3 regions of the Streptomyces sp. NPDC005496 genome follow, and region 2 is predicted to be linked to each of the others. Evidence: riboswitches for the same ligand, from Rfam matches in the RefSeq annotation. Region 2 holds a riboswitch; each other region holds the start of a gene.

Region 1 (7,231 bases), on a different contig from region 2:
CCCCAATTTCTCGCGGGGCCCTCCCCCACTCTCGGCTTCGCTCGAGCGGGGGGACCCCCATCGTCAGGAGCCGGCGCCCGGCCTGTCCACCAGTTCCACCTGATCCACCGCGTTGCACCAGCGGCAGCGCACCGAGTCGATGGTCTCACTGACCACCTCGCGCTCCTCGACCTTCGGCTCGCCGGCGAGGTCGAGGTGCACGTACTCGACGACCTTCGAGGAGCGGGTCACGTCGAAACGCGTGAGGTTGCCGCAGAGCATGCAGCGCCACCGCGTCTCGGCGGTCGGCAGGGGAACCGTCATCGTGGCTGTTCGCTTTCCCTCTAGTGTCCGTGATGCGCCAGCTTCCCTGGTGCGTGTGGCTCGTACCCTACGGCCTGGCGGGTCCTCGACGCTCGGCCGTCCACGCGGCGAGGCGGTCTGTGCGCTTCCGCCCGATTACGCCATGCTCTGTCGCATGACCGGTAAGTGGAGCGCGGTGATCGGCCGGAGCGTCCGGGGACAGTCCGCGCCGGTGACGTACGGACTGATCGGTGTGTGCTGCCTGATCTTCGTGATCGGCCCGGCGGCGGGACTGAACCCGGCGTACGGCACCGGGGACGACCTTTTCGCCGCCCAGCAGGCGTACTTCCGCCGCTGGGGCGTGATCCCCGCCGAGCTCCTCGACGGGCGGCCGCGCGCCCTGCTCACTCCCGCGACGGCGCTGTTCATCCACGGCAGCTGGCTCCACCTCCTCGGCAACATGCTCTTCCTCTACGTCTTCGGGGCGATGGCGGAGGAGCGCATGGGCCGCGCCGGGTTCGCCCTCTTCTATCTGGGCTGCGGGTACCTGGCCCTGCTCGGCTACGCGATCGCCAACGCCGAGTCCACACAGACCCTGGTCGGCGCGTCGGGGGCGATCTCCGCGGTCCTCGGAGCGTTCCTGTACCTGTTCCCCGGGGCCCGGGTGACCAGTCTCTTCCCGTTCCTCTTCTTCCTGCCGCTGCGCTTCCCGGCCTGGGTGGTCCTGCCCTTCTGGGCGGTCCTCCAGTGGCTCGCGGCGGGCCGCGACGACCAGGGGCCCGGGGTCGCCTACCTGGCCCACCTGCTGGGCTTCACCGCCGGGTTCCTCTGCGCCTGGGTGCGCTTCGGCCGTGCGACTAGAGTGAAAACCCCAGTGACGGCCCCCGAGGGAGAGAACCAGCCGTGATCACCGCGATCGTGCTCATCAAGACCAGCGTGGACCGGATCCCCGAGATCGCGGAGTCGATCGCGGCCCTCGACAGCGTCAGCGAGGTCTTCTCCGTCACCGGCACCTACGACCTCATCGCCATGGTCCGCGTGCAGGCGCACGACGACCTGGCCGACGTCATCCCGGGCCGCATCAGCAAGATCCCGGGCGTCGAGGGCACCGACACCCACGTCGCGTTCCGCACGTACTCCCAGCACGACCTGGAGGCGGCGTTCGCGATCGGCCTCGACTCCTGACCTGCCGGGACCGTACCGCGCCCGCCGCCTCCGGCCGCTGAGCCGTTTCTACGGCCTCAGACCGCCGGCACGCAACGCCCGTCCTGGGTCCGGTACCGCCACCGGGCGCCGTCCCGCACCAGTTCCCTCACGGCGCGGACGAAGCGCTCCACGTGCTCGTCCGGGGTGCCCGCGCCGAAGCTGACGCGGATCGCGTTCAGGGACTTCTCGCCGGGCGCGGCCTCCGGGGCCCCGCACTCCCCCTGGCTCTGCGGGTCGCTGCCGAGCAGGGTGCGCACCAGCGGGTGGGCGCAGAAGAGGCCGTCGCGCACGCCGATGCCGTACTCCGCGGACAGGGCCGCCGCGAAGTGCGAGCTGTTCCAGCCGTCGACGACGAACGAGATGACGCCCACCCGCGGGGCGTCGTCCCCGAACAGCGACAGGACCCGCACCTCGGGCACCTCGGCGAGGCCCGCGCGGACGGTGTCGATCAGGTGCTGCTCGCGGGCGACCAGGGAGTCGAAGCCGGCCTCGGTGAGCGCCTTGCAGGCCGACGCGATGGAGTAGACGCCGATCACGTTCGGGGAGCCGGCCTCGTGGCGGGCGGCGCTGTCGTGCCACTCGACGTCGACCCCGCCGTCCGCGCGCCGCGAGACCTTGCGGCTGGCGCCGCCCCCCGCGAGGTAGGGCTCGGCCTCGGTCAGCCAGTCGGCGCGGCCCGCGAGGACACCGGAGCCGAAGGGCGCGTACAGCTTGTGCCCGGAGAAGGCGACCCAGTCGACGTCCAGGTCCTTGACCGACACCGGGTGGTGCGGGGCGAGCTGGGCGGCGTCCAGGACGATGCGGGCGCCGTGCGCGTGGGCGGCGGCGGCCAGCTCGCGCACCGGCCACAGCTCGCCGGTGACGTTCGAGGCGCCGGTGACGCACACCAGGGCCGGGCCGTACGGGTCGCGGGCGGCCAGCGCGCGCTCCAGGGTGGCGACGGCCTCGTCCGGGGTGCGCGGGGCGTTCAGGTACGTCACGCGGGCGTCGCGCCAGGGCAGCAGCGAGGCGTGGTGCTCGGTCTCGAAGACGAAGACCTGGCAGTCCGCCGACAGGGCGGCGGCGAGCAGGTTGAGGGAGTCGGTGGTGGAGCGGGTGAAGACGACCTGGTCGCCGTCCCGGCAGTCGAGGAACTCGGCGACGGTCACGCGGGCGCTCTCGAAGAGGTCGGTGGAGAGCTGGGAGAGGTAGCCGGCGCCCCGGTGCACGCTGCCGTAGTACGGGGCGTACGCGGCGACGTCGTCCCAGACGCGCTGGAGGGCCGGGGCGCTGGCGGCGTAGTCCAGCGCGGCGTAGGTGACCTCGCCGCCGGTGACCAGGGGGACGGTGACATCCCGGCCGAGAACGGGCAGCGGGGCACAAACGGAACGGTCGGCGGCAGCGGTGGGGACAGACATGGCGAACTCCTGTGAGTGGCAGGCGAGATCGCTGTGCGGACAGCCCGCTCGGGGGGCGTCGACGGCACAGGAAGGAGGAGAAAAGGGTGTGCGGAGGCGGGGCTCTACGCCCTACCGCATTCGCTTGCTCACAGAAGGCTCCCTCGAACGACCAGGACCCCTGGCGGTGCTCACTCGGAAGAGTGCGAGGGGTCCGCGCTTGCCGTAGACCTCGCTGCCTACGGCCTGGTCTTCACCCGGGGCACCCCGCCACGGACGGAGGGTTGCCGGACAGCCGGCCGGGGCCTGATGGCTGTCGCTCATGACCTGGTACAGCATCTTGCCAGAAGATCTTCCACGCGCAAGGCGCGGTCCAGAATCCGGACCGCGCCCCGCCTCACCGTGTGTGCGGCTCAGGCGTTGCTGGCCGCGACCCACCGGTCCAGGGTGCGCTTCGCGGCCCCGGAGTCGACGGCCTCCGCGGCCCGTGCCATCCCGGCGCGGATCTGCTCCGCGAGCGGCCCGCTCCCCGGCTCCAGGGCGACCAGGGCCGCCGCCGCGTTCAGCAGCACCGCGTCCCGTACGGGCCCGCTCTCGCCGTTCAGCAGCCGCCGGGCCACGTCCGCGTTGTACGACGCGTCGGCGCCCCGCAGGGCCTCGACCGGGACCAGGTCGATGCCCACGTCACGCGGGTCGAAGGCGTCCTCGTGGACCTTCCCGTCGCGCACGACCCACACCCTGGACGTGGCGGTGGTGGTCAGCTCGTCGAGGCCGTCGTCGCCGCGGAACACCAGCGAGGAGTTGCCGCGTTCGGCGAAGACACCGGCGACGATGGGCGCCATCCGCAGATCGGCCACCCCGACGGCCTGGGCCTTGACCCGGGCCGGGTTGGTCAGCGGCCCCAGGAAGTTGAAGGTCGTGCGGATGCCCAACTGCCCGCGCGCGGCGGCCACATGACGCAGGGCGGGATGGAACTTCACCGCGAAGCAGAAGGTGATCCCGGCCTCCTCGGCCACCTCGGCGACCCGCTTCGGTGTCAGCTGGAGATTGACGCCCAGCTTCTCCAGGACGTCGGAGGCGCCGGACGCGCTCGACGCGGCCCGGTTGCCGTGCTTGACCACCTTGGCGCCCGTGCCGGCCACGACGATCGCCGACATGGTGGAGATGTTGACGGTCTTGGCGCCGTCGCCGCCCGTGCCGACGATGTCGACGGTCTCCCCGGGCACCTCGATCACGTTGGCGTGCTCGTACATCGCGCGGACCAGGCCGGAGATCTCCTCGACCGTCTCTCCCTTGGCCCGCAGCGCCACCGCGAACCCGGCGATCTGCGCGTCCGTGGCCTCACCGCGCATGATGCGGTCCATCGCCCAGGCCGTCTCGTCCGCGCTCTGGTCACGCCCGTCCAGGAGGCCGTTCAGCACCTGGGGCCAGGAACGGCCCGCCGCGATGTCGCCTCCAGCGGGGGTCACAGCACTCATATGCCGCTCCTGGGTCCGTAGACAGATACGAGAAGACCGTGCACGAGGTGTCACGGGCAGGGTCCACCCTATCCACGCCCGGGGACGGCAAAGAGCCCCGTCCATGCAATGGACGGGGCTCCAGCCGTGGCGACCGGTCGGGACCGGGGCGGAGGATCAGTGGTGGCCGTGGCCGCTCGTGATCTCCTTGTACTCGTCGACCGTGGGCTTGGGGATCTGGTTCTCTCCCCCGTAGTACGCGTTGCTGAGCTTCGCGCGCAGCTTCTGCGTGCCCTTGACCTTGCGCTCGACGCCGTTCTCGTCGACCGCGGGGCCGATCTCGGCCGGCTGGTACTGCTCGTGCGCGGTGAGCGTGTGCAGCGCCTCCTGGCTGAGCGGCTCGTGCACCTCGACGAACTCACCGTGCGGCAGGCGCTTGATGATGCCCGACTCGCGGCCGTGCAGCACCTTGTCGCGGTCCCGGCGCTGGAGGCCGAGGCAGATCCGCTTGGTCACGATGAACGCGATCACCGGCGCCACGAAGAACGCGATGCGGACGAACCAGGTGATCGAGTTGATCGACATGTGGAAGTGGGTGGCGAAGAGGTCGTTGCCACCACCGATCAGCATGACGACGTACCAGGTGATCCACGCGACGCCCACGGCCGTACGGGTCGGGACGTTGCGCGGGCGGTCCAGGATGTGGTGCTCGCGCTTGTCGCCGGTGACCCAGGACTCGATGAACGGGTAGACCGCGATCACGACCAGCACGAGCGGGAAGATGACCAGCGGGACGAACACACCCAGGACGAGGGTGTGGCCCCACAGGTTGATCTCCCAGCCCGGCATGGTGCGGATCAGGCCCTCGGAGAAGCCCATGTACCAGTCGGGCTGGGCGCCGGTCGACACCTGGTCCGGCCGGTAGGGGCCGAGCGTCCAGATCGGGTTGATCGAGGCGATCGCCGCGATGATCGCGATGACACCGAAGACCAGGAAGAAGAAGCCGCCCGCCTTGGCCATGTAGACCGGCAGCAGGGGCATGCCGACGACGTTCTTCTCCGTCTTGCCCGGGCCCGCCCACTGGGTGTGCTTGTGGTAGAAGACCAGGATCAGGTGCGCCACGACCAGGCCGAGCATGATGCCCGGCAACAGCAGGACGTGGATCGAGTAGAACCGCGCGACGAAGTCGCCGCCCGGGAACTCGCCGCCGAAGAGGAAGAACGACAGGTACGTGCCGACGATCGGCACGGACAGGATCGCGCCCTCCATGAAGCGGACACCGGTGCCGGAGAGCAGGTCGTCCGGGAGCGAGTAGCCGGTGAATCCGGTGAACATGCCCAGGACGAACAGCAGGAAGCCGAACAGCCAGTTGACCTCACGCGGCTTGCGGAACGCGCCCGTGAAGAACACACGCATCATGTGGACGAACATGCCGGCCAGGAAGACCAGCGCCGACCAGTGGTGGATCTGCCGGATGAGCAGACCGCCGCGCACCTCGAACGAGATGTGCATGGTCGAGTTGAACGCCTCGGACATCAGCTGTCCCTGCAGCGGGACGTAGCTGCCGTGGTACTCCACCTCGTTCATCGACGGGTGGAAGAACAGCGTCAGGTACACACCCGTGAGGATGATGATGATGAAGCTGTAGAGGCAGATCTCGCCCAGCATGAAGGACCAGTGGTCCGGGAAGATCTTGCGCATGTTGGACTTGGCGAGGGAGTAGATCCCCAGCCTGCCGTCCGCCCAGTCCGCCACCCGCTCACCGGCGGGCGCCTTCTCGCGCGAACGCGTCTCGTTGTGTGCAGTGCTCATCCGCGCTCCCAGAAAGCAGGACCGACGGGCTCTTCGAAGTCGCCGAGCGCCTGAAGGTAGCCCTCATCGTTCACACCGATGCGCAGCTGCGGCAGCGGGTGACCGGCCGGGCCGAAGATCACTCGGGCACCGTCGGAGAGGTCGAAGGTGGACTGGTGGCACGGGCACAGGACATGGTGGGTCTGCTGCTCGTACAGGGAGATCGGGCAGCCCACGTGGGTGCAGATCTTCGAGTACGCCACGATGCCCTCGTGCGACCACTCGAGCTCGCGCTTGTCCTTGATGTTGTCCGGCTGGAGCCGGACGATCATCAGGGCCGCCTTGGCGATCTCGGTCTGGAACTCCTCGTCGTGCTCCTCCAGCCCCTCGGGCTTGACGAAGGTGAGCGAACCGACGGCGACGTCAGAGGGACGCAGCGGCTCGTTCGTGTTCATGTTGACGAGCAGCTTGCCCTTGGACCACAGCGTGTGGCGCAGCTTGTCCTCGGGCAGCGGGCCCAGGTCGCGCAGCAGGACGATGCCGGACAGCGGCACCAGGGTCAGTGCCCCGAGCATGGTGTTGCGGATCAGCTTGCGACGGCCGAGCGCGGACTCCTTGGCACCCTGCCGGAAGTCGGCCATGACCTTGGCGCGCACCTCGGGCGGCGCCTCGATCGGGTGACGGTCGTCGGCGATCTCCACGTCGGACATCAGCGTGCGGGCCCAGTGGACCGCGCCCGCGCCGATGGCGAAGAGCGCGACGCCGAGCGTGGTGCCCAGCGCGAAGTTGAGTCCGCTGATGTGCCCGAGCGGCCAGATGAAGACCGACTTGTCGGCCGGGATCGTCACGAACGCGGCGATGAAGCCGATCGTGGCCAGCATCGACAGCGTGAACAGCATGGCGACCACGCGCTCGGAGCGCTTGGCGGCCCGCTCGTCGATGTCCTGGACGCGGTGCTCGTGGGGCGGCAGACCGGGGTCCGCGAACGGGTTCTGCTCGTCCGCGATGCCGACCGCAGCGTTGTGCTCGTCGGTGGCCCGCTCAGCGGGCAGGTTCTCTTCTGGAATGTCTTGGCTACTCATGACTTCTTGGCCTTTGCGGTCCGAGCGGCGACCCAGA
Region 2 (7,231 bases):
GAGGCCTGGAGCAGGGCCACGCCACCACCGGCGACGATGCCCTCCTCGACGGCCGCCTTCGCGTTGCGAACGGCGTCCTCGATGCGGTGCTTGCGCTCCTTGAGCTCGACCTCCGTGGCGGCACCGGCCTTGATGACGGCCACGCCGCCGGCCAGCTTCGCCAGACGCTCCTGGAGCTTCTCGCGGTCGTAGTCCGAGTCGGAGTTCTCGATCTCGGCGCGGATCTGGTTGACCCGGCCGGCGACCTGGTCGGCGGAGCCGGCGCCGTCGACGATCGTGGTCTCGTCCTTGGTGATGACGACCTTGCGGGCGCGGCCGAGCAGGTCGATGCCCGCGTTCTCCAGCTTGAGGCCGACCTCCTCGGAGATGACCTCGCCGCCCGTGAGGATGGCGATGTCGCCGAGCATGGCCTTGCGGCGGTCACCGAAGCCCGGGGCCTTGACGGCGACGGACTTGAAGGTGCCACGGATCTTGTTGACGACCAGGGTCGACAGGGCCTCGCCCTCGACGTCCTCGGCGATGATCAGCAGCGGCTTGCCGGACTGCATGACCTTCTCGAGGAGCGGCAGCAGGTCCTTGACGTTGCTGATCTTCGAGTTGGCGATCAGGATGTACGGGTCGTCGAGGACGGCCTCCATACGCTCCATGTCGGTGGCGAAGTACGCCGAGATGTAGCCCTTGTCGAAGCGCATACCCTCGGTGAGCTCCAGCTCCAGACCGAAGGTCTGGGACTCCTCGACGGTGATGACGCCTTCCTTGCCGACCTTGTCCATCGCCTCGGCGATGAGCTCGCCGATCTGGGTGTCGGCGGCGGAGATGGAGGCCGTCGAAGCGATCTGCTCCTTGGTCTCGACATCCTTCGCCTGCTCCAGCAGGGCACCGGAGACGGCCTCGACGGCCTTCTCGATACCGCGCTTGAGAGCCATCGGGTTGGCGCCGGCGGCGACGTTGCGAAGGCCCTCGCGGACCAGCGCCTGGGCCAGGACGGTCGCGGTCGTCGTGCCGTCACCGGCTACGTCGTCCGTCTTCTTCGCGACTTCCTTGACCAGCTCGGCGCCGATCTTCTCGTACGGGTCCTCGAGCTCGATCTCCTTGGCGATGGAAACACCATCGTTGGTGATCGTGGGGGCGCCCCACTTCTTCTCGAGGACGACGTTGCGACCCTTGGGACCAAGGGTGACCTTGACGGCGTCGGCGAGCTGGTTCATCCCGCGCTCGAGACCGCGCCGTGCCTCCTCGTCGAACGCGATGATCTTGGCCATGTGAAGTGGTCCTCCCGGACTGGGGTGGATTGCTCCGGACCGCGCTGGCGCCCGCGACGGACGGCCTGCCTGCCTCGTGGTTCCTTGCCCCACATGGCCTGCGGGCCTCACCGACCCGGTCCTTCGTTGTCACTCTCACCTTCAGAGTGCTAACGCCAATGATTAGCACTCGACCCCCGAGAGTGCAAGGTGCTCCTCCCCAGCGAGCCCTATCGAGGGGGCGCGCGGAGCGCGTCGCGGCTGCCCTGCGAGCGCCTGCGCGGCCCCGAGCCACCCCCTCCGCGTCCGGAGCGGCGGGGACCCCGGCCGCTCCCGGGAACGCCCGAGGGGCCCGTACCCCTGATGGGATACGGGCCCCTCGACGTGAGTGAGTGCGTGCGTCGGTGGCCGATCGCGCCGAGATCAGACGGCGAGTTTGACCATGTCCGCCTGCGGACCCTTCTGGCCCTGCGAGATCTCGAACTCCACTCGCTGACCCTCTTCAAGGGTGCGGTAGCCGTCCATCTGAATCGCGCTGTAATGCACGAAGACGTCCGCACCACCGTCGACCGCGATGAAGCCGTACCCCTTCTCCGCGTTGAACCACTTGACGGTGCCCTGAGCCATGCCTAACTCCCCTATTACTGGCCCTTGCACAGATCCACACTTCGCGGATCCGGGTCAGACCTCACCCCCCAACGGTTGGGGGTGTGCGCCGGAACGCGTCGACCGCGGCTGAATGTATCTGTCCAACTGCCGTCTGCAACAGGTCAATCGGACGAGAATTCCGGGCATCGGCGATCGGCCGTATGTGGAGAATTCACACATATTCAGGGCAAGTCGGGCCCCGTAAATGCCGTAAAAGGCTCAAAAATGCCGGGTACATTGGCTGCTTCTTATCGGGCACCGGGTCGGTGTTCATATGCACCCGGCATGGAAAGCGAAGCGGCTTCCCCAACTGTACCGCGCTCAACCATGCAGAATTGCCCCCTCCGTTTCTCTCACGGAGAGGGCAATCCGGTTGAACGGTGCGTCGTCAGCAGCCGCCGGCCACGGCCGGGATGATCGAGACGCCGGCGCCGTCGGGCGTCGCCGTCTCCAGGCCCTGCTCGAAACGCACGTCGTCGTCGTTCACGTACACGTTCACGAAGCGGCGCAGCTTGCCCTGGTCGTCCAGGACGCGCGCGGCGATGCCCGTGTGGTTCTTCTCCAGGTCCGAGATGACCTCGGCGAGGGTCGCGCCCTCCGCCGGGACCTCGGCCTTGCCGCCCGTGTAGGTGCGCAGGATCGTGGGGATGCGAACGTTGACGCTCATGATGCGAGGCCAGCCTCTCGGAAGGAGTCCAGGTTCGGGCGGATGGTCGCGGTCAGACCGGTCCCGGCCACCGCGTCGAGGGTCTTGAGGCCGTCACCGGTGTTGAGGACGACTGTGGTCAGCGCCGGGTCCAGGGCGCCGCTCTCGATCAGCTTCTTCGTGACGCCCACGGTCACCCCGCCCGCCGTCTCGGCGAAGATGCCCTCGGTGCGCGCCAGCAGCTTGATCGCGTCGACGATCTGGCCGTCGTCGACATCCTCCACCGCGCCGCCCGTCCGGCGCGCGATGTCGAGGACGTACGGCCCGTCGGCCGGGTTGCCGATGGCGAGCGACTTGGCGATCGTGTCCGGCTTCTGCGGCCGCACGACGTCGTGCCCCGCCTTGTAGGCCACCGACACCGGCGAGCAGCCCTCGGCCTGGGCGCCGAAGATCTTGTACGGCCTGTCCTCGACCAGCCCGAGCCTGATCAGCTCCTGGAGGCCCTTGTCGATCTTCGTGAGCTGCGAGCCGGACGCGATCGGCACGACGAGCTGGTCCGGCAGCCGCCAGCCGAGCTGCTCGCAGATCTCGTACGCGAGGGTCTTCGAGCCCTCCGCGTAGTACGGCCGCAGGTTGACGTTGACGAAGCCCCAGCCCTCGCCGGCCGGGTCGCCGATGAGCTCGGAGCAGAAGCGGTTGACGTCGTCGTAGTTGCCCTCGATGCCGACGAGCTCGCCGCCGTAGACCGCGGCCATGACGATCTTGCCCTGCTCCAGGTCGTGCGGGATGAACACGCAGGAGCGGAAGCCGGCCCGGGCGGCGGCGGCACCGACGGCGCCGGCCAGGTTCCCGGTGGAGGAGCAGGAGAGCGTGGTGAAGCCGAAGGCGCGGGCGGCCTCCAGGGCCTGCGCGACGACGCGGTCCTTGAAGGAGTGCGTCGGGTTGCCGGAGTCGTCCTTGACGAACAGCTTGCCGGCCTCGACACCCAGCTCGCGGGCGAGGTTGTCGGCCTGCACGAGCTTGGTCCAGCCCGGGTTGATGTTCGGCTTGTCGGCGACGTCGGCCGGGACGGGCAGCAGGGGCGCGTAGCGCCAGATGTTCGCGGGTCCCGCCTCGATGCGCTTGCGGAGGTCCTCGGTGTCGTAGTCCGAGAAGTCGTAGGCGATCTCCAGCGGGCCGAAACACTCCTCGCAGGCGAAGACCGGGCCGAGCGGCACGCGGTGTCCGCACTCGCGGCAGGAGAGGGCGGCGGCGGGGCCGAGATCGACGGAGTCCGCGGCGGAGGGGGAGTTCGTGGTGCTTGCAACTGTCTGCGCAGCCATGGAGGCGAGGCCCTTTCTCCTCATCTTCCTCACGGCGCACTTCGCCGTGAGACGGATTTGGCACCTTCCCTAGCCGGGAGCCTCGCGACGCTGATCGGCGATGATCAGGACGAGACCGGCTGGAGGGTTGCCGGGGCTTCAACGGGCCGTATCCCTCTGCCCCTCTGGATGAGCGGTGTTCAGTTGTTGATCTGCGCGCGGTTCCCGGATCAGGACATGCGATGGTCATCCGCGTTGTTCAAGACTGTAACCGACGGCCAGGACAGTTGAGATAGTCGTCCGAACCGCGAGATGGATCACACCCCGGGTGGGCGTGTGAGCAGACAGTGAGGAGCCGCAGACCGTGCTGGAAGAAGTCGAGCGCTGGCTGAGCACCCGCTCCTGGTCCGTCACCGATCGTCCGCTGCACCGGCTGATGGCCGCGAAACGCGCCGCGGGCTCGACGGTCAGCGTCGTGCTGCCCGCGCTGAACGAGGAAGAGACCGTCGGCGAGATCGTCGCCGTCATCCGCCACGACCTCATGCGGCAGGTCCCGCTCGTCGACGAGATCGTCGTCGTCGACTCGGGCTCGACCGACCGCACCTCGGCGGTCGCCGCCGCGGCGGGCGCCCGGGTGGTGCACCGGGACGAGATACTGCCGCGCCTGCCGGCCGTCCCCGGCAAAGGCGAGGTCCTGTGGCGGTCACTGCTCGTGACGAGCGGGGACATCGTCTGCTTCGTCGACGCGGACCTGAAGGAGTTCTCGTCCGACTTCGTCACCGGGATCGTGGGCCCGCTGCTCACCGATCCGGGCGTCGATCTCGTCAAGGCCATGTACGACCGGCCGCTGACCGTGTCCGACGGGTCCGCCGCCGGCACGACCGCCGCGGGCCAGGGCGGCCGGGTCACGGAGCTGATGGCGCGCCCGCTGCTGAACATGCACTGGCCGCAGCTCGCGGGCTTCGTGCAGCCGCTGGGCGGCGAGTACGCGGCCCGCCGGTCCCTGCTGGAGCGGCTGCCGTTCCCCGTCGGGTACGGCGTCGAGCTCGGCATGCTGGTCGACGCGCTGCACCTGGTGGGCCTGGACGCGCTCGCGCAGGTCGACGTGGGGGTGCGCAGGCACCGCCACCAGGACGGGCAGGCGCTCGGCCGGATGGCGGCGGCGATCTACCGCACCGCGCAGCTCCGGCTGGCCCGCGGCCATCTGATCCGCCCGGCGCTCACCCAGTTCGAGCGGGGCGACGACGGCTTCGAGCCGCGCACCTACTCGGTGGACACCGAGGAGCGGCCCCCGATGACGGAGATCTCCGAGTACCGCTCACGCAGAGTGGCGTGAGACCGCTCCCGGAGTGACGGGCCGTGACGGGTTCCGGCGGTCGTATACGGCCGGTACCCGTCAGGTCCGTACGTTTGAGCGGTTCCGACCCGGGCTAAGTTGAGGCTTATGGCTTCCACGCACGGTGACCACCAGATCCTTGTCGCGTCCAACCGCGGACCGGTCTCCTACGAGGTACGCGAGGACGGCTCGCTCCACGCCCGGCGCGGCGGGGGCGGACTGGTCTCGGGGCTCTCGGCGATCGGACCGGACGCGGGCGCTCTGTGGGTGTGCGCGGCCCTCGGCGACGGGGACCGCGAGGCGGTGCGGCGCGGGGTCGGCGAGGACGGCGTGCGGATGCTCGACATCGACGCCGAGGTGCACGCGGACGCGTACAACGGCATCGCGAACTCGGTGCTCTGGTTCGTTCACCACATGCTGTACCAGACGCCCCTGGAGCCGGTCTTCGACGCGGAGTTCCGGCGCCAGTGGGCGTCGTACGAGGCGTACAACCGGGCCTTCGCGAAGGCGCTGGCGGAGTCCGCGGCCACCGGCGCCTCGGTCCTGGTGCAGGACTACCACCTGACGCTGGTGCCCGGGATGCTCCGCGAGCTGCGGCCGGACCTGCTCATCGGGCACTTCTCGCACACCCCGTGGGCGCCCGTCGACTACTTCCGGATGCTGCCCGACGACATCGCGGACCAGGTGCTGCGCGGGATGCTGGGCGCGGACCGGCTGGGCTTCCTGACCCGGCGCTGGGCGGACGCGTTCACCGCGTGCTGCGCGGAGCTGGCCGGCGGGGTCGGCGACACCCGGATCGGGGTGCACGGCCTGGGCGCGGACGCGGACTTCCTGCGGGCGCGCTCGCACGAGGCGGACGTGGACGACCGGATGGCGGCGCTGCGGGAGCAGATCGGCACGTCTCCCGAGGGGACGCCGCGGCGGACGGTCGTGCGGGTCGACCGCACCGAGCTGTCGAAGAACATCGTGCGGGGCCTGCTGGCGTACGAGCAGCTGCTCGCGGACCGTCCGGAGTGGCACGAGCGCGTGGTGCACGTCGCCTTCGCCTATCCCTCCCGGCAGGACCTGGCCGTCTACCGGGAGTACACGGCCGAGGTGCAGCGCGTCGCCGACGCGATCAACTCCCGGTTCGGGACGCCGGGCTGGACGCCGGTGGTGCTGCACGTCAAGGACGACTTCGCCCGGTCCCTCGCGGCGTACCGGCTCGCGGACGTGGCGCTGGTCAACCCGATCCGGGACGGCATGAACCTGGTCGCCAAGGAGGTGCCCGTCGTCTCGGACGGGGGGTGCGTCCTGGTGCTCTCCCGGGAGGCGGGGGCGCACGAGGAGCTGGGCGAGGACGCCGTCACGGTGAATCCGTACGACGTGGTGGGCACCGCTCGCGCGCTGCACGAGGCGCTGACGCTGCCGCCGGACGAGCGCGCCACCCGCACCAAGCGGCTGGCCGCCGCGGCGACGGCGCTCCCGCCCGCCCAGTGGTTCCTGGACCAGCTGAACGCCCTGCGGGCCTGAGCCCCGGGCCGTCCGGGGTCCCCGGACGGCTCCCCCGGCGCCCGGCACGGTGGGTCCCGTGCCGGGCGCCGCGGTGTGTCAGACGATCCGGTCCGCCAAGGCGGCGAGGAGTGCGACGACCCCGGCCGGCCCTTCGACCACGAGGTCGGCCCGCTCGGCGAGTTCGGCGACCTCGGAGCTGCCGCTGCACACCAGCAGGCCCGGTACGCCGTCGGAGCGGAGCTTGTCGACGGCGGCGAAGGCGGGCAGGTCGCCCAGGTCGTCCCCGGCGTAGAGGACGGCCTCGGCGCCGGTCTCGCGCACGTACTCGGTGAGGGCGACGCCCTTGTCCACGCCGGGCGGCCGCAGCTCCAGGACCATCCGGCCGGGCTCGACGATCAGGCCGTGCCGGGCGGCCAGCTCCGTGAGCGGGCCGCGCAGGGTCTCGAAGGCGGCCTGCGGGTCGGCGGCGCGGCGCGTGTGCACGGCGACGGCGCGGCCCTTCTCCTCGATCCAGGTGCCCTGCCAGGCGCCGATCTCGTCCAGGAAACCGGGCAGCTCGGCGCGG
Region 3 (7,231 bases), on a different contig from region 2:
AGGTGGAGTTGATGGTGCCGGTCAGGCCGAGGCGGTCGGTGACGGCGGCGAGGGCCGACAGGACGGTGAAGGTGTCGGGGCGGCCCACGACGTCCAGGTCGTAGATGCGTCCGCCCTGTTCGCGCAGCCTGAGCCCCTCGGCGAGGAACAGGAAGTCGAACTTGGCGCGTTCGGCGGTCCGCGCGAAGTGCGCGAACGAATCGAACTCGATGTGGCTCCCCGCCGCGGGGTCGCTCCACACGGTGGTGTTGTTGACTCCGGGGAAGTGGGCCGCGAGGTGGATCTGCTTCAGCGGCTTGTCGGACGACGTGGTCAACGGCTTGCTCATGGCTGGAAGTCCTCGGGCTCAGGCGGTGGCGTAGCGGTTCGCGGGGCGGGCGAGGCCGAGCAGGCCGCGCAGGGTGTCGCTCTCGTACGCGTGCCGGAACACCTCGCGGCGCTGGAGTTCGGGCACCAGGCCCCGGGTGATCGCCGGGAGGTCGTGACCGGCGACGGCGGGCCGCAGCCGGAAGCCGGACAGTCCGGCCTCGCTCAACTCCGTCAGCAGGTCGGCCAGTTGTGCGGGCGTCCCGGTGAAGACGGGTGCGTCACCGGTGTACGGGTGTCCCGCCAGGTCGTCCAGGCGGTCGCGGCGGGCGGCCGCCGCGGCCGGGTCCTCGTCGAGGAAGACCAGGAGGTCGCCGAAGAGGTGGAGCGGCTCCTCGGCGCGTCCGCCGGCGGCCCGGGCGGTGCGGACGGCGGCGACGAGGTCGCGGGCCTGGCCGCTGTCGTGCGGGGTGAGAAATCCGAGGTCGGCGGAGCCGGCGAGCAGACGGAACGGGGCGCCCGAGGGGGTCTGGTGGGCGAGTGCGCCGACGAGGGGCTGGCCCTGCGGGGGCCGGGGGGTGATCGAGGGCCCCTTGACGCTGAAGTGCCTGCTCTCGAAGTCGATGTAGTGCAGCTTGTCGCGGTCGATGAAGCGGCCGGTGGCGGTGTCGCGGATCTCCGCGTCGTCCTCCCAGCTGTCCCAGAGGCGGCGCACGGCCTCGACGTAGTCGGCGGCCTCCTCGAAGAGCTCGGCGGCCTGATCCGGGGCGGCGGCCGTGCCGGGTACCTCGGCGGGGAGGCCGGGGACCGTACGGCGGCCGAAGTGGGCGGCCTCGTCCGGCCGGGCCGACACCTGGACGCGCAGGCCCGCGCGGCCGTTGCTGACGTAGTCCAGGGTGGCGACGGCCTTCGAGATGTGGAACGGCTCGGTGTGTGTGGCGACGACGGTGGGGACCAGTCCGATGTGCCGGGTCAGCGGGGCGACGCGGGCTGCGACGAGCACCGCGTCGAGCCGGCCGCGCACCTGGTCGGTACGTGCGTCGGGGCCGGCGGGGAGGGAGGACTGGAGTCCGAGGGAGTCCTCGATGGTGACGAAGTCGAGCAGGCCGTGTTCGGCCTCGGTGACGAGATCGGCCCAGTAGCGGGCGGTGAACAGCTCCTGGGGGCGGGCCTCGGGCTCGCGCCAGGCGGCCGGGTGCCAGCCCGCGCCGTCGAGCGCGACGGCGAGGTGCAGCGGGGAGTTCGGGGACACGGAGGGGTGCCTTCCTGGTCGACCATGGGAGATCGCCGGCCCTCGTCCGGTGGGGGCGGCGGCGCGGGTGCACGGTCAGGGACGACAGAGCGCGCCGGCCACGCGCAGCAGGTCGATGTGCGGCCGGGAGTACAGGCGGACACAGCCGCGTGGGGTGAACGTCACCACGGGACGGCGGAACGCGGGCGACGCGACTCCCATCGCTCCCACCTCCGCCTCCGCACTCGGTGCCCTCCAGAGCGGCAACCAAGCGGCCGCGCCCTTTGTTCCGCCGAACTGTACGCCGCGCCGCGGGAGTCGGGCATGCCGCCGACCACGTCGTGAGACGGCGCGGACGCCTTCTTGACGCTCCCCCGGGGCGCGGCGACACTGCTGAGGACGGTCACGATTGTCAGCGCCCCGCGAGTGTTCGTGCTCGTACGGTCATCGGCCCCGGCCCGCTGGCAGGCAACCCTTCCACCGCGACGGGGTGCCCCGGGTGACGACCGGGTTCCGCCGGTGCGGCGGGACAAGCGTGGTCTCGCGTCTCGCGAGCCCCGAGCGTGGACCGGTGGGAATGCCCAGGAACGACTTGACGAGGCGCCTGCACATCGATCTGCTGCGTGTCTCCAGCGCGTACTAAGGACCGTCCGGCCCTCCGCGTCGCTGCCCGCGAGGCACCTTCGCATACTCGGGTCCGCGCTCCCGGCGTGCCCGGCGACGAGCCCGGCACCGCACGTACGCGGGCCCGCGCCCGGCGCGCGAGCGAGCGTGCCTGACGTCGCGAGGCGGACGGGAGAGGCCGGACAGGTCCCGGTTCCGGCGATCCCGGACCGGTACGAGAGAAGCGCGGTCACTCCGTTTCGTCACGGCGCCCACGAGGCGGCCGGGACTTCCTCACCCATGGAGAGTCATGCCCGAGACCCTGTCGCACGCCTCCAGCACGAGCACTCCCCGCACCGGCACGCCCGAGCCCGGAACCACCGACCCCACCGGCGCCTGTTCCGGCGTCGGGGACACACCCGGCACTCAGTCCTCCCCCGCGGAGTCCGCCGACGCCGGTGCCCCGGCCCGGTGTGCGTCGTCCTTCCGCGCGGCCGCGCCGCTCGACGCGCTCCCCCGGCCCCGCGGCGCGGGTTCGGCCGGCGCTCAGCAGCACGTCCACAACCGGATCGGCGTCGGTCTCGCCGGCGGTTTCTACCCGGCCCCGCACCGCTATCAGCTGTACCTGTCCCCGGACTGTCCGCGCTCGCTGCGCGTCGCGGTCACCGTCGACCTGCTGGGCCTCGGGGACTTCGTCGCCACCCTTCCCGCGGGCCCCGCTGCCCCTGGCGGCCCGGACTGCTCCGCCTCCCTGCGCCGAGCCTACGAGGCCACCTGGCACCACTACGACGGCCCGCTCGCCGTGCCCGCGCTGTGCGACCGGTGGACCGGACGTGTGGTCAGCAACCACACGCCGGACATCCTGCGCGACCTGGCCGGCCTGGCGGACCGCACCGGGGCACAGGTCCCCGCCCTCCGTCCGCCGGCCCACGCGGCGGACATCGACGCCCTGCGCGAGCTCCTCGACACGGAGGTCACCCCGGACGCCCGGCCAGGGCGCCGGTCGGCCGCGCTGGACCGACTGAACGGGCAACTCGCCTCGTCTCCCTACGTGTTGGGCCACGAGATGAGTGCCGCGGACGTGGACCTCTGGGCCGCCCTCGTCCATCTCGACGCTCCCGGCGCCCTCGCCCCGTACGAGCACCTCCGGGGTTATGTGCGGCGGCTCGGTGCCCACCCGGCGTTCCGGGGGAAGACGAGCCGGAGCGAGGGGGCGGGCGTCGCACCGCTTCGGCGACGGTAGTCCGGACCGGCGGAGGCACCGCCTCCGCCGGCCGTCGTCACTCCGCGGCGCCCATCGCCTCCCGGGAGATCTGCTCGAACTGCGCGGCCATCGCCTCCTGGAGGGCCTGGGCGGCCGACAGCGGGCGGACCATCACCGTGAAGTCGTCGATCCTTCCGTCCTCGTCGAGGTGCAGGAAATCGCAGCCCTCGATCTCCTTGTCGCCCACCTTCGCCCGGAAGATCAGGGCGTGGTCGACGCCGTCGGCGTCACCGATCTCACGGACGTAGTGGAAGTCGGTGAAGACGCGCGAGACGCCGCGGACGATGGCCGCGGTGATCGCCCTGCCGGTGTACGGCTTGAACACCACCGGGCTGGTGAACACCACGTTCTCGGCCAGCAGCGCCTCGATCGCGGCGTGGTCGCCGGCCTCCACCGCCTTGCGGAAGGGATGCATCGCGCCCACCTCTCATAGTCAACTAATTGAATAGGTGTGGAAGAGATTACTCGCGTCGGCGGCCGGACATCTAGCCTTGCGGGCATGGCATTGCGCAACGCGGTCCTGGCCGCGCTTCTGGACGGCGAGGCATCGGGCTACGACCTGGCCAAGGGGTTCGACGCGGCGATCGCCAACTTCTGGATGGCGACGCCCCAGCAGCTGTACCGGGAACTCGACCGCATGGCCGCCGAGGGGCTCATCGAGGCGCGGCTCGTGCGCCAGGAGCGCCGGCCGGACAAGCGGATGTTCTCGCTGACGGACGCCGGGCGCCGTGCCCTGCGCGATTTCACCGGCGCCCCGCCCCGGCCCACGGCCATCCGGGACGAGCTCCTGGTCAAGGTGCACGCGGTGGACGAGGGCGATCCCGACGCCGTACGCGCGTCGATCACCGAGCGGCTGGAGGGGGCCCGCGCGAAGCTGGCCCGCTACGACCGGCTGCGCGCCCGCCTCCTCGACGGGCGGACCGAGGACGCGTACCTCGCCGAGGCGGAACGGGTCGGGCCGTATCTGACGCTGATGCGGGGCCGTTCGTTCGAGCGGGAGAACATCGCCTGGGCGGAACGGGCGCTGCGCGTCCTGGAGCAACGCACCGCCGTACGCGGGTAGTTCCGGGAGCAGTGCACGGCCTTCCCCGACGGGAGGCGGCCCGCCTTGCCGGTCGGTGCGGCCCGCACGTATTCCCTCCGGCCCATTGGAAGTCCTATGGCAGCGAATGGCATGTCTATTGGTCACCTATGGGCCGTACGGCCTACCGTCGCGGTATGTCGAAGATTCTTTTTGTGATGACCGGCGCCGACCACTGGACGCTGGCGGACGGCAGCAAGCACCCGACCGGCTTCTGGGCCGAGGAAGCGGTCGCCCCGTACGAGGCGTTCACGGCGGCGGGCCACGAGATCGTGGTCGCCACACCCGGCGGGGTCGTCCCCACCGTGGACCGGGCGAGCCTGGCGCCCGAGGCCAACGGCGGACAGGACAACGCCGACAGGATCGCCGGGGCCCTGGACTCGATGGACGCGCTCCGCGAGCCGATCCGGCTGGAGGACGTGCGGCTCGACGACTACGCGGCCGTGTTCTACCCCGGCGGGCACGGCCCGATGGAGGACCTCGCGGTCGACGCGGTCTCCGGACGCCTCCTCACCCTCGCGCTGACGTCGGGCAAGCCGCTCGGCGTGGTCTGCCACGCCCCCGCCGCGCTGCTCGCCGCGCAGGGCGAGGACGGCCGCAACGCCTTCGCCGGATACCGCCTGACCGGCTTCACCAACGCGGAGGAGACGCAGGCCGGACTCGCCGGCAAGGCGAAGTGGCTGCTCCAGGACCGCCTGGTCGAGGCGGGCGCGGACTTCCAGGAGAGCGAGCCGTGGGCACCGCACGTGGTGGTCGACCGCAATTTGGTCACCGGACAGAACCCGTCCTCCTCCGCCCCGCTCGCCGCGGAACTGCTGAAGAAGCTCGGCTGAGACACCTCTCCGCCCCCTGAACCGGGCCGGGATCCGGCCGCCCCCACGGGCGGCCGGATCCCGGCCCGCCGCGCTTTCCGGACACCTCTCCGGTGCCCGCGCCGGCCCGCCGCCCCGCCGCCTGATCCGTCCGGATCGGCGCCGCACGTGACCACCGCCTCCTGAGCGCCGATACTGCAAGAGGCTGATCTCATCAGGAGGTACCCATGAAGATGCTCATCAACGTGGCGGAGACAGTGGTCGCGGACGCCCTGCGGGGCATGGCGGCGGCTCATCCGGAGCTGACGGTCGACGTGGAGAACCGGGTGATCGTCCGGCGCGACGCGCCGGTGGCCGGAAAGGTCGGGCTCATCTCGGGCGGCGGATCCGGGCACGAACCGCTGCACGGCGGATTCGTGGGTCCGGGGATGCTGTCGGCGGCCTGTCCGGGCGAGGTCTTCACCTCGCCGGTGCCGGACCAGATGCTGCGGGCGGCGGCCGCCGTGAACAGCGGCGCGGGCGTGCTGTTCATCGTGAAGAACTACACGGGCGACGTGCTCAACTTCGACATGGCCGCCGAACTGGCCGAGGACGAGGGCATCCAGGTCGCCAAGGTCCTCGTCAACGACGACGTCGCCGTCACCGACAGTCTGTACACGGCCGGCCGGCGCGGCACCGGCGCGACCCTCTTCGTCGAGAAGATCGCCGGAGCGGCCGCGGAGGAGGGCGCGCCGCTGGAGCGGGTCGAGGCCATCGCCCGGCAGGTGAACGAGAGCTCCCGCAGCTTCGGGGTGGCGCTGGCCGCGTGCACCACGCCCGCCAAGGGCAGCCCCACCTTCGACCTGCCGCCCGGCGAGCTGGAGCTGGGTGTCGGAATCCACGGCGAGCCCGGCCGGGAGCGGCGCGCGATGATGACCTCGCGGGAGATCGCCGACTTCTCGGTGCACGCCGTCCTGGAGGACCTCGACCCGCGCAATCCCGTGCTGGTGCTGGTCAACGGCATGGGGGCGACCCCGCTCCTGGAGCTGTACGGCTTCAACGCGGAGGTCCAGCGGGTGCTGGCCGAACGCGGTGTCGCCGTGGCCCGCACCCTCGTCGGGAACTACGTCACCTCCCTGGACATGGCGGGCGCCTCGGTGACCCTGTGCCAGGTGGACGAGGACCTGCTGCGCCTGTGGGACGCGCCGGTGAAGACCCCGGGTCTGCGCTGGGGCATGTGAGCGGGGCAGGCATCCGGTCAACGTTCGTACCACGCAAGGAGACCTTGTGCTCGACGCCGACTTCTTCCGACGCTGGATGACGGCCACCGCCGCCTCCGTGGAGCGCGAGGCCGAACGGCTCACCGCGCTGGACTCACCGATCGGCGACGCCGACCACGGCAGCAACCTCCAGCGCGGCTTCACCGCCGTGGTGGCCACGCTGGACAAGGACGCCCCGGACACCCCCGGCGCCGTCCTGACCCTCGCCGGCCGGCAGCTGATCTCGACGGTCGGCGGCGCGTCCGGACCGCTGTACGGCACCCTGCTGCGCCGTACGGGCAAGGCGCTCGGGGACGCCGCCGAGGTCACCGAGGAGCAGCTCGCGGAGGCGCTGCGGGCCGGGGTGGACGCGGTCATGGCGCTGGGCGGAGCCGCGCCCGGCGACAAGACCATGATCGACGCGCTGGTGCCGGCCGTGGACGCCCTCGGGGAGTCCTTCGCGGCGGCCGCGGCCGCCGCGAACGACGGCGCCGAGGCGACGACACCGCTCCAGGCACGCAAGGGCAGGGCCAGCTACCTGGGCGAACGCAGCATCGGGCACCAGGACCCGGGCGCCACGTCGTCCGCCCTGCTCCTCGCCGCTCTCGCGGAGGTGTCCGGTGAGTGACGACAAGCTGGTCGGGATCGTCCTGGTGTCGCACAGCGCCGCCGTCGCCGCCTCGGTCGCCGAGCTGG

Evidence for each region. A riboswitch is a leader RNA that binds a small molecule or an ion and turns the genes downstream of it on or off. The one in region 2 is predicted to bind S-adenosylmethionine.
Region 1: linked by a shared signal. The riboswitch ahead of ACFYQQ_RS38735 (aminotransferase class V-fold PLP-dependent enzyme) and the one ahead of thrC (threonine synthase) in region 2 are both predicted to bind S-adenosylmethionine.
Region 3: linked by a shared signal. The riboswitch ahead of ACFYQQ_RS14035 (glutathione S-transferase family protein) and the one ahead of thrC (threonine synthase) in region 2 are both predicted to bind S-adenosylmethionine.

What each region holds. Positions count from the first base shown of each region.
Region 1 covers NZ_JBIAJQ010000020.1:4,820-12,050, reverse strand. Annotated here, with positions in the region: gene ACFYQQ_RS38750 (hypothetical protein) at 64-303, opposite strand; gene ACFYQQ_RS38745 (rhomboid family intramembrane serine protease) at 458-1,189, shown strand; gene ACFYQQ_RS38740 (Lrp/AsnC ligand binding domain-containing protein) at 1,186-1,467, shown strand; gene ACFYQQ_RS38735 (aminotransferase class V-fold PLP-dependent enzyme) at 1,524-2,885, opposite strand; SAM riboswitch class IV at 3,076-3,192, opposite strand; gene trpD (anthranilate phosphoribosyltransferase) at 3,278-4,342, opposite strand; gene ACFYQQ_RS38725 (cytochrome bc complex cytochrome b subunit) at 4,499-6,133, opposite strand; gene ACFYQQ_RS38720 (Rieske 2Fe-2S domain-containing protein) at 6,130-7,194, opposite strand; gene ACFYQQ_RS38715 (c-type cytochrome) at 7,191-7,231, opposite strand, start outside.
Region 2 covers NZ_JBIAJQ010000007.1:356,265-363,495, forward strand. Annotated here, with positions in the region: gene groL (chaperonin GroEL) at 1-1,262, opposite strand, end outside; gene ACFYQQ_RS23270 (cold-shock protein) at 1,665-1,868, opposite strand; gene ACFYQQ_RS23275 (MoaD/ThiS family protein) at 2,278-2,556, opposite strand; gene thrC (threonine synthase) at 2,553-3,857, opposite strand; SAM riboswitch class I at 3,875-4,032, opposite strand; gene ACFYQQ_RS23285 (glucosyl-3-phosphoglycerate synthase) at 4,201-5,172, shown strand; gene ACFYQQ_RS23290 (trehalose-6-phosphate synthase) at 5,281-6,684, shown strand; gene otsB (trehalose-phosphatase) at 6,763-7,231, opposite strand, start outside.
Region 3 covers NZ_JBIAJQ010000004.1:350,231-357,461, forward strand. Annotated here, with positions in the region: gene ACFYQQ_RS14020 (NtaA/DmoA family FMN-dependent monooxygenase) at 1-328, opposite strand, end outside; gene ACFYQQ_RS14025 (LLM class flavin-dependent oxidoreductase) at 347-1,558, opposite strand; gene ACFYQQ_RS14030 (putative leader peptide) at 1,634-1,759, opposite strand; SAM riboswitch class IV at 1,939-2,079, shown strand; gene ACFYQQ_RS14035 (glutathione S-transferase family protein) at 2,451-3,383, shown strand; gene ACFYQQ_RS14040 (nuclear transport factor 2 family protein) at 3,421-3,819, opposite strand; gene ACFYQQ_RS14045 (PadR family transcriptional regulator) at 3,904-4,467, shown strand; gene ACFYQQ_RS14050 (type 1 glutamine amidotransferase domain-containing protein) at 4,623-5,318, shown strand; gene dhaK (dihydroxyacetone kinase subunit DhaK) at 5,525-6,517, shown strand; gene dhaL (dihydroxyacetone kinase subunit DhaL) at 6,564-7,163, shown strand; gene ACFYQQ_RS14065 (PTS fructose transporter subunit IIA) at 7,156-7,231, shown strand, end outside.